2 regions of the Tumebacillus algifaecis genome follow, and region 2 is predicted to be linked to the other one. Evidence: predicted binding sites of a transcription regulator. Region 2 holds the regulator's gene; the other holds the start of a gene.
What was found. Region 2 encodes LexA, which represses DNA repair genes until DNA is damaged. Its sites were predicted from a motif close to CGAACATATGTTCG; they were not measured.
Positions count from the first base shown of each region.

Region 1: CIG75_RS18875 (YolD-like family protein) is a predicted target of LexA. The motif match lies at 2,315-2,328, and genes of this name have one in related genera.

Region 1 covers NZ_CP022657.1:4,252,891-4,258,390, reverse strand. Annotated here, with positions in the region: gene CIG75_RS18890 (N-acetylmuramoyl-L-alanine amidase family protein) at 1-148, shown strand, start outside; gene CIG75_RS20880 (hypothetical protein) at 302-460, shown strand; gene CIG75_RS21665 (Panacea domain-containing protein) at 910-1,308, shown strand; gene CIG75_RS18880 (hypothetical protein) at 1,301-1,939, shown strand; gene CIG75_RS18875 (YolD-like family protein) at 1,973-2,293, opposite strand; gene CIG75_RS20875 (hypothetical protein) at 2,850-3,353, shown strand; gene argC (N-acetyl-gamma-glutamyl-phosphate reductase) at 3,689-4,723, shown strand; gene argJ (bifunctional glutamate N-acetyltransferase/amino-acid acetyltransferase ArgJ) at 4,752-5,500, shown strand, end outside.
Region 2 covers NZ_CP022657.1:2,275,267-2,280,766, forward strand. Annotated here, with positions in the region: gene CIG75_RS10085 (MerR family transcriptional regulator) at 77-502, shown strand; gene glnA (type I glutamate--ammonia ligase) at 559-1,893, shown strand; gene lexA (transcriptional repressor LexA) at 1,991-2,614, opposite strand; gene fabG (3-oxoacyl-ACP reductase FabG) at 2,854-3,594, shown strand; gene CIG75_RS10105 (class I adenylate-forming enzyme family protein) at 3,594-5,093, shown strand; gene CIG75_RS10110 (AfsR/SARP family transcriptional regulator) at 5,224-5,500, shown strand, end outside.

The DNA of each region.
Region 1 (5,500 bases), 2.0 Mb from region 2:
CGAGATCACAACCGATCTGGGCAAGCCGACCAAAGCGGCAGCGGACATCATCATTCGGGCTTCTGGCACGATGTGGGAGGGGGCACGTTCGGAGGAGTTGCGGGATTGCTTCCATCATGCGGCCGAGGCGTTGCGCAATGTAAAATAGTCGTGTAAAATAACACTATCCTTTTGTCATCCATTGCGGATGCGCAAATAAAAAAGACCAGCGAGGGTGCGCGCCCTTGGCTGGTCTTTTTTTGCGTTCTAAGGAATGATCATGCGCTCGTAATATTGAAATAGCCGCATGGAGGTGAAATGGATGAAGACACATGAGCTCGCGGAAATTCTGGATCACTTCGCACGAATATTACGCAAGATGCCAGATATGCCCGTTGTAACTGCTTTAAGGAATCTAGAGCTGTTGGTCGATTCAGATAAAGTAGCGCAAGATGCTTTTGAAGTAGACTCTCCTGCGTGACGCTTACCTGTGGTGAGCGTCTTTATTCACCTCATGAAACCGTATTTCGAAAGGTATAGATAATATGTAATCTGGATTGGATTAATTTTAAATGTAGCCAATCGTGATTTTCGGTCCATTTTGCACAATGAAATAACCATCAAAAAAGTGGATTAATTAGGACAGAACAATACCAATTGATACAAAACAATACCAAATGGTATAAAAATTTAACATTTGTAGTATTATTTTCATAGCTATTATAGTAGAATGGAGTTACAAAGTCTGATCCAATGTTAGCGTCACTCCATATTCATCCTTCGTATTGGAAATAAATATGATGGAGAGAACTGGTATGTGAGGAGTTGGTGATGATGGCAAAAATCTTCTATATCAAAGATTGGAAGGGAAGACTCATGCCTAAAATTAATATTTCTGATCTTGCGCTATTTTTCCGCACTAAATAAGAGATGACTCACAAGAAGCTCCAAAAGCTTTGCTACTATGCGTATTCCTGGTACCTTACACTCTACAAGGATAAGCTCATTAACAATCGTTTTGAGGCTTGGATTCATGGTCCAGTAGATCCAGGGCTTTATCAGGAATATAAATCATTTGGATGGCGACCGATTCCTGTTGTAGGGTCCGCTCCTAAATTTGAAGATGATGTAGTCTCGTTCTTGGAGGACATTTGGGAGTCTTATGGGGACTTCACGGGTGACGAGTTGGAATACCTTTCGCATCAAGAAACCCCTTGGCTTGCGGCACGTGCGGGTCTTCCTGCAACTGCAGCTTGTAATACCAGGCTTCGAGATGAAGTAATTCGGGAATATTACCAACGAGTTTACGAAGAAGGTCAGAATGACTAAGAAGAAACTTCCCAATCGTGATGCAATCGCCAAAAGGATCGTTGGAAAAGAGCAGAATAAGTTCAACAAGGCTTCCAACAGGGAAGTAATCCAGAAATTCCATGAGGATAGAATTTTGTTTTCCTTTTGGCATCTGGATTACAGGTCTGAGGAAGCCTTTAATTTAGGAAGTCCCAAAGTTGACGTCCCTTGGTTTCTGCTATTTATCGATCATTTGAAGGAAATTTCAAAATTGACAAGGAAACAGCTCGAAACGACTGGACGGCATTACAAATTCCATCCTATACCTGTCGAAGAGAAGGGTTATAAGTTTAATGTGCCTGTTGATATCTTGGATGAAGCGCATGAATCAGCGTTTCAATTTGGTTTGGGAAAATCAAAGGGTAGAGTTTATGGGTTTATGGTCGATAACGAGTTTTATCTGGTTTGGATTGATCGAGAGCACAACCTATATCCAGATGATAATTACGGAGGATACAAAGCATATCCTCCGGTAATGTCGTACACCGATCTCGTCGAAGAAGAGAACCGAGCATTAAAAGCAAAAAACGATACTCTATTGCAAGAAAATAAAGAACTATTTCAGATGTTAGAGGATGCCCTAGATGGGCAAAGCAATCCTAGTGCATAAAGAAAAAGAGGTTCTCCGAGAACCTCTTTTTCTTTAATCCACCCCCACGATCCCTGCCAACTCCACACCTACAACTTTCCCAGCCAGATCATGACCTTTCAGCACATCAACTCGTACCCATTTCGGAACCATACTCACCTCTTCGATACGACCGGACTTCCACACCCGCAGCGTCACAAGTGAACCCGCCTCCATTGCATCGGAAATGGTCCGCTGTATCTCCTCATGAGCGTGCTCGTCCAAAACTGGCCTCTCGACGAAGTTCTCTTTCCTGATCTCCATCTCGATCATGACTCGCCTGTGTTCCGGGAGGATCATGCGGTTGCCTTCCCATAGCTTGTTGCCTCGTTGCATATATGGCGTCTCCTTTGATTGCGAATGTATGTTCTTATTCTATGACAACTGAGGAATGTTTATCAAACCGCTTAGGAGGCTTTCTGCGCGGTTTTTCGCGTTGGCGGTGAAATTCTCTATGCGTGGATAGAAATACGCAGGAGACAGGCGAGAGAGCAGGTTTCAGGAGCTGATGCAGGCGTAAAGTCTTGCAGGAATGCACTGCGCATCTCCCGAATCTTCTTACTACTACTAGGAGGTGTTGATGATGATTCGCTCGCAAATCTTACCGCCGACTCCGATGATCGCTGATTTTCCTCGTGAACTGCTTCCTCAGGGCCCACTAGGGAAACCGATCGAACCAGATCCTATTGGCTCGCATCCTTCAATGGAGCCGGGGCCAACACCACCTGGCTTTGCCTCTGATCCGTGTCCGCTGGGAAAATACCTAGCTTCAGAGTGGGGGCCAAACCCGCCGGGTTACAATGTCCCTCCTGATCCCTTCCGTTTCGGAGCTGGTGAGCTGAAGCATCCGGGCCGGAACAGCGTGGCACCACCGGGGCCAGACTTTCGCTTCATGGATGCACCGCCAATTCCGTATAACAACGTCCCTCCGCAACCGACGCATGTTGGTGAGGTGAAGCCGGGTACGCCGGACGGCATGGAGTTCAGTGATGTTCCTCCCGACCCGTGGAGCAGATACAGTCAGTCTGGGCCCGGTCCTTTGGAGTGTGGCGAGGTCAAACCGCCCGACCCGAACAAGGTTGGCGAGTTTGTCGGACCCGGACCTTCCTCCATCAAGTTCGGCGAAATTATCCCGATCGGGCCGAACAACTTCCGTTTCGATCCGTATCAAGTAGACCTACTTTTTGGTAATCAGAACCCAACCGACCCCTTCATCTCGTATGACCCGCCCGGTCGGCTGTCCTGTGGCGAGTTCAAACCACCGTTTCCGAATAGCGATCATAGCACCAATTCTCTTGCCTGCGACCCGAACCCGATTGATCCGTTTATCGAAACGGAACAGAATCCACCGTGGCCGTTTGCGAATAAGCTACCACTCAACCCACCTCTCCATTAAAAAGACCCCGTTTCGGGGTCTTTTTGTTCGAACTGCTTGTCCTAACCAATTTCCTAACAGAGTCATTATGAACGGTTATGAACAGATGGGAAAATAGCTCACCAGCACAAGGATAAACCGAGCTAATTCGGTACTATTCATGATTCGTTAGGAACACTTAGGAACGGATGAATAGTTTTGGCATAACAACACTCTCTGGGATTCACACGACGGATTCCACACCCTTTTGCAGCCCTTCCAAAAAGTTTTGGAAGGGTTTTTTGTTGCTTGTTTATGCATATGTATGTATAATAATTCATATTGTGAGACCAAGATTCAAGACGAGGTGAGCGTGGATGAACGTTGCCGTAATCGGGGCGACCGGATATACAGGATTGGAAGTGGTGCGGCTGTTGATGCAGCACCCGGAGTTGAACGTGACAGCGATCACGTCCGACTCGCAGGCAGGTGCGATGTTGACCGAAGTATACCCGCACTTGCAAGGGTTGGTACACGAACCATTGCAACGGGCAGAGGCGATGGAGCTGGCTCTCAAGGCCGACTTGGCGTTTGTTGCACTGCCGTCCGGGCTGTCCACCGGTCTGGTGCCGGAATTGCTGGGCGCAGGTTTGAAAGTGATCGACCTCGCGGGCGATCACAGGCTGTCCCAATCAGACTACGAGCAGTGGTATCAGAAAACGCCGCCGAGCGCTGAGGTGCTCGCACAGGCCGTATACGGTCTGCCAGAATATTATGCAGACCAGATTGCGACAGCTCGCCTGATCGCCAATCCCGGCTGCTATCCGACCGCAACCCTGTTGTCGCTGCTTCCTTTGGTCCAACAGGGCTTGATCGATCCGGACACGCTGATCGTCGATGCCAAATCGGGCGTTTCCGGTGCGGGCAAAGCGGTATCGCCAAGTTCGCATTTTGTTGAAGTCAATGAAAATTTTAAAGCATATAAAGTCGGCGTGCATCAGCACATCCCGGAGATCGAAGGGGTGCTTTCCCAGCATTGCGGGGAAAAAGTCACCCTTTCCTTCACGACCCATCTCGTGCCGATGACGCGCGGCATTTTAACCACTTCCTATGCCAAGCTGACCAGCGACGTTTCGACAGAAGAGTTGCTTGCGCTGTACCAAGAAACGTATCGCGACCAGCCGTTCGTCCGCATACGTGAAAAAGGGAACATGCCAGCGACCAAAGATGTCAGCACCAGCAACTTTTGCGACATCGGCCTGCGGGTCGATCCGCGCACCAAGCGAGTGACGGTGATCGGGGTCATCGACAATTTGATCAAAGGCGCAGCAGGTCAGGCGATCCAAAATGCCAACCTGCTCTGCGGCCTGCCGCAAACGACGGGGTTGCGCACCGCACCCGTCTACTTCTAGCAACCACAAGGGGGATTCAATGGTGAACATGATGGTAACAAACGCTGCCTTTACGTTACTGGCGGAAGGGACGGTCACAACCCCGCGCGGTTTTCAAGCGGCGGGTCTGCATGCTGGGATCAAGCGCAAGAAAAAGGATGTCGGTCTGCTGGTCAGCGCTGTGCCTGCCGCAGCAGCGGGAGTCTTTACGCTAAATGCAGTGCGCGCAGCTTGCGTCACACAAAATGAACAGCAACTGCAAGCGCTGCCCTATCTGCAAGCGATCATCGTCAACTCGGGCAACGCCAACGCCTGTACAGGCGCGAAAGGCGATGCGGACGCTAAGGAGATGCAACAGCACACCGCCGCAAAACTCGGACTGCCAGCACATGCGGTCGCGATCGCTTCGACCGGGGTGATCGGGGTACAGATGCCGATGGAGGCGTTAAAAGCTGGCATCGAGCAAGCGGCGGCTGGGCTCTCGGAGCTTGGTGGCGACGAGTTTGCTGAAGCGATGTTGACGACCGACACCTTTACGAAACAGGTCGCCGTGCAACTGACCATCGACGGGCAGACGGTCACGATCGGCGGTGCGGCCAAAGGGTCGGGGATGATCCATCCGAACATGGCGACGATGCTCGCCTTTGTCACCACCGATGCGAAAGTGGAACCGTCCGCTTTGCAGTCCCTGCTGAGCCGCACGACCGACCAGACGTACAATCGAATCACCGTCGATGGTGACACTTCGACGAACGACATGGTGCTGGTCATGGCGAATGGACTCGCGCAAAATCAGAG
Region 2 (5,500 bases):
ACTTTCCTTACATGCATTGACACCTATACCTGACACGACATATAATAAGGCTATCAAAGGAGAGGCGTTGATGTGAATGAACGACGAAATCAGACGCAATCTCGCCCTATTCCCGATTGGCATCGTCCAGAAGCTGACCGACCTGACCGCCCGACAGATCCGCTACTATGAACAGCACAGTTTGGTCCGGCCAGCACGTACAGATGGAAATCAGCGATTGTTTTCCTTCAATGACGTGGAACGCTTGCTTGAGATCAAGCGGCTGATCGACCAAGGGCTGAACATTGCCGGGATCAAGACGGTGCTTGGACCTGCCAAGACCGCTTCCGATCTGTTGCCTGCTACGCCAAAAGAACAGGTGCAGCAGATCGCACAGGATGTGAAACGAGATCTATCAGATCGTGAACTGCGCGACATGTTGAAAAAGGAAATGCTGCGCCGTCCGGCGATGCCGGGTAACAACCCGTTCAACGCTGGCGACCTATCGCGGTTTTTCCATTAAATAAACATAGAGCATTCATCCCGCATGAGGATGGAGCCTGAGGAGGAGAACCAGAAATGAGCTACACAGTAGAAGACATCAAACGCATGGCCAAAGAAGAGAATGTGCGTTACATCCGACTGCAATTTACCGATTTGCTCGGCGTGATCAAGAACGTCGAAATCCCGGTCTCCCAGCTTGAGAAAGCGTTGGATAACAAGATGATGTTCGATGGCTCCTCAATTGATGGCTTTGTTCGCATCGAAGAGTCCGATATGTACCTCTACCCGGATCTCAACACCTGGCTGATCTTTCCGTGGGAAACGGAAAAAGGTTACAAAGTTGCTCGCCTGATCTGCGACATCTACATGCCGGACGGCACGCCGTTCCAAGGCGACCCGCGTTCCACGCTCAAGCGCGCGCTGGAAGATGCAAAAGCGCTGGGCTTTGATACGATGAACGTCGGTCCGGAGCCGGAATTCTTCCTCTTCAAGCTCGACGGTCAAGGGAATATCACCACCGAGGTTAACGACCAAGGCGGTTACTTCGACCTCGCACCGGTGGATCTCGGTGAAAACTGCCGCCGTGAAATCGTGCTGACGCTCGAAGAGATGGGCTTTGAGATCGAAGCCTCTCACCATGAAGTTGCAGTCGGTCAGCATGAGATCGACTTCAAATATACGGATGCTGTCACCGCGGCTGACAACATCATGACCTTCAAACTGGTAGTCAAAACGATCGCCCGCAAACATGGCCTGCATGCGACCTTCATGCCGAAGCCGATCTTTGGTATCAACGGCTCGGGGATGCATTGCCACCTGTCGTTGTTCCAAGGGAACACCAATTCCTTCTACGATGAAAGCGATGAACTCGGTTTGTCCGAAACTGCGAAACACTTCTTGGCCGGGGTGTTGTTGCATGCGCGCGGTTTTGCAGCGATCACCAACCCGACGGTCAACTCCTACAAGCGACTCGTTCCGGGCTATGAAGCGCCGTGCTACATCGCATGGTCTGCAAAAAACCGCTCGCCGCTCGTTCGCATCCCGGCATCCCGCGGTCTGTCCACTCGGATTGAAGTCCGCAACCCCGACCCGGCGTGCAACCCGTACCTCGTACTGGCAGCGCTGTTGCAAGCAGGTCTGGATGGCATTCGTCGCGATCTGCCGCTGGCCGATCCGGTCAACCGCAACATCTATGTCATGAACGAAGAAGAGCGTTTGGAAAATGGCATCCACTCCTTGCCGGCTTCGCTGAAAGAGGCGATCGACGAACTGCTGGCTGACGAAATCATGGTCGGCGCTCTTGGCGAACATGTCGTCACACATTTTGTCGAAGCGAAGCAAATCGAATGGGATATGTTCCGCACAACCGTCACCGAATGGGAGCGCAACCAATACTTGACCATGTACTAAGAAGTAAAAAACCTGCCCTTGTGGGCAGGTTTTTTTGATTGTGTTGGATGATCGACAAATAAAAAAACCGCCCAAAGCGGGCGGAAGGATAGTAGGTTTACATAATTCCGCGAAACACGCCGACCACTTTGCCGAGGATCGTGACGTTGCGGTAGTGCATCGCTTCCATGGTCGGGTTCTCCGGCTGTAAGCGGATATGATCAGCTTCGCGGTAGAAGCGCTTGACGGTCGCTTCATCGTCCTCCGTCATGGCGACGACAATTTCACCGTTGTGTGCGGTAGCTTGCTGGCGGACGATGACGAGGTCGCCGTCGTAGATCCCTGCATCGATCATCGATTCACCGACGACGTTCAGGAGGAATACATTGCTGTCACCAACAAAGCGAGTTGGCAACGGGAAGTAGTCTTCCACGTTTTCGATCGCGGTGATCGGCAAGCCTGCCGTTACACGGCCAACGATCGGGGCCATCACGGTCGAATATTCAAAACGGGAGTCGGTCGCTTGGTCCTCGTCAAGCACCTCGATGGCGCGTGGCTTGGTCGGGTCACGGCGGATCAGGCCCTTCTGCTCCAAGCGGGCGAGGTGACCGTGCACGGTGGAACTGGAGGCCAGTCCGACCGCTTCACCGATTTCACGAACCGATGGGGGATACCCTTTGTCTTTGACTTCTCTTTTGATAAACTCCATGATTTCCTGTTGCCGCTTGGACAGCTTGATCATTGCAAGAAACACTCCTCAACTACATGGTATGAGCACTATATGATGATGGGAAAATATGTTCGCCAATTCATTGTTGATGAAATTATACCACAGGTTGGTAGCGGATACAAACGTAAGTTCTTATTTTGCTCACCCTTGGCTGAGTTTTGACCCTTGCAACTGCCCTGTAACAATGCGTGGTATAATTTTCATTAACAGAACGTGTCATTAGAACGTGTACATGATGGAGGGATCGATCAATGCGGTTACAGGACAAATCAGCGATCATCACAGGCGGAGCAAACGGGATCGGCAAGGAGACAGCACTCTTGTTCGCGCAACAGGGGGCAAAGCTGATCATCGCCGATTTTGATGAAGCAAACGGATTGGCTGTCGTTAAAGAGCTGCGCGGACTTGGCGCAGAGGCTCATTTTATAAAAGCGGACGTGTCGTCGTCCCATGATGCGGAGCAGGTCGTAGCGGCTGCTGTTGAACATTTTGGCCGTGTGGACATTCTCGTCAACAATGCTGGCATCACCCGCGACGGTTTTTTGGTCAAACTGGAGCAAGCGCAGTGGGATCAGGTGATCGCGATCAATCTGACTGGCGTTTTTCTTTGCACCCAAGCGGCTGCTAAAGTGATGATGGCACAAGGTAGCGGGGTCATCCTCAATGCGGCCTCGGTCGTCGCTCAGTACGGCAATGTCGGTCAGACCAACTACTCTGCAACCAAGGCAGGGGTGGTCGGCATGACCAAGACGTGGGCCAAAGAACTCGGTCCGAAAGGCGTGCGCGTCAACGCGGTCGCACCGGGCTTTGTCACCACCAACATGACCGATAAGGTTCCGGATAAAGTGCTTGATGTGATGAAGCAACAGACCCCTTTGCGCCGCCTCGGTCAGCCGCGCGACATCGCGAATGCCTATCTGTTCCTGGCCTCCGATGAAGCGAGCTTTATTAACGGCGCGGTGCTTGCTGTCGATGGAGGCTTGAGCTTCTGATGGGGACGGCGCGGTTTCCATGGCTGGAAGGCCGCGCCCGTCTCACTCCCGCCAAGACGGCGGTGGTCGAGGCGGGTACGGGCCTGCGCCTCACCTATGCGGAGTTGCACCTTCGTGTGAACCGACTGGCCAGTTGGATGCAACAACAGGGTATCGGGCCTGGTGACCGGATTGCGCTGTTGGCTCCCAACTCAGCCTCCTATCTCGAACTGCTGTTTGCGGCAGGCAAGACGGGCGCTGTCTTCGTCCCGCTCAACTACCGCTTTTCACATGCGGAACTGACCTATGTGCTGGCAGATTGTACGCCGAAGTTGCTGGTCTGCTATGATCGCTTTGCAGCAGCGGGGGAGAGGCTGAGCGGCTTGGTGCCGCTGATTCTGGCACAGGATGAATACCAGACGGTGGTCGAACAGGGGGCACAGACGTATCGACCGACAGAAGTGGATGCGGAAGCGGCGTGGGCGATCATCTATACAGGTGGCACGACAGGTCAAGCAAAAGGAGTCGTGCTGTCACATCGAGCGGTGCTTTGGAACTCGATCAATACGGTGGCGTCTTGGGGCTTGACCGAGCAAGAAGTGACTCCGGTCTACCTGCCGATGTTTCACACAGGCGGGCTGAATGCGCTGCTGATGCCAGTGTTATACATGGGCGGCACGGCGGTGATCGGTGACCAGTTTGATCCACCTACGGTGCTTCAAGTGTTGGAAAGCGAAAGGTGCACGATCGCGCTGTTCGTCCCGACCATGCACCACATGTTGATAGAATCTACCGAATTTTCGGATTATAAGTCCGCGACGATGCATACGTTTCTCTCAGGCGGTGCGCCTTGTCCGCTCCACATCTATGAGGCGTACCGGGCGAAAGGTTTGCAATTCAAAGAAGGCTACGGGTTGACCGAAGCGGGCCCGAACAATTTTTACATCCATCCTGATCTCGCCCAAGTAAAAATCGGCAGTGTCGGCTTGCCGATGTTGCACAACGAGGTGCGGCTGGTCGATGGTTTGGGACAAGATGTAGCTCCAGGGGAAACGGGTGAGCTATTGATTCGAGGGCAGCACGTGTTCTCCGGTTATTGGAACAACCAACAAGCTACGGACGAAGCGTTGCAAGACGGCTGGTTGCACACGGGCGATCTCGGACGGCGCGATGCGGACGGGTATCATTATATCGTCGGCCGCAAGAAGGAAATGATCATCACAGGCGGGGAAAATGTGTACCCTTTGGAAATCGAACACATTCTTGCTGCGCATCCGGCTGTCAAGGAAGTGGTGGTCATCGGTGTCCCGCATCCCAAATGGGGAGAGGTCGTGACGGCGGTGATCGTCTTGCAGGGCGGTACCACCTTAACTGCAGACGAACTCAAATTGTACGGTACGGAACACTTGGCTCGGTATAAAGTGCCGAAGTCGTATGTCTTCCTCGATCAACTGCCGATGACGCCAGTTGGAAAAATCGATAAAAAGCAACTGACTGCGCTTTGCTTTGCAACTGCATAACGAAGGAAGAGGATGCACCTGTGCGCAGGTGCATTTTTTCTGCGGCAGGGATTGTCAGTTCGGGACACGAAATAGGTCTGGGGATTTAGTTAAGAAAATTCAGGAAGTATTTGCACGAAGGAGGACGCTTATGAATTCACAGCCGCTAATGCTTACTACCAAATTGGTGCCGCCTCGTGTCAAAATTCAATGTTTGCGCAGGAAACGGTTGGACGAGCTGTTGATTCAAGTGGCCGATTATCCGGTGACGCTGGTGCAAGCTGATGCCGGATACGGCAAGAGCACGGCGCTGGTGGCTCATCTGTGTTCACAGTTTGACCACATCGCTTGGTACTCGGTGGAAGCAGGGGAGCGCGATGCCTTTCTGTTTCTGAATTATCTGATTCATGCCCTCAAAGCGATTCAGC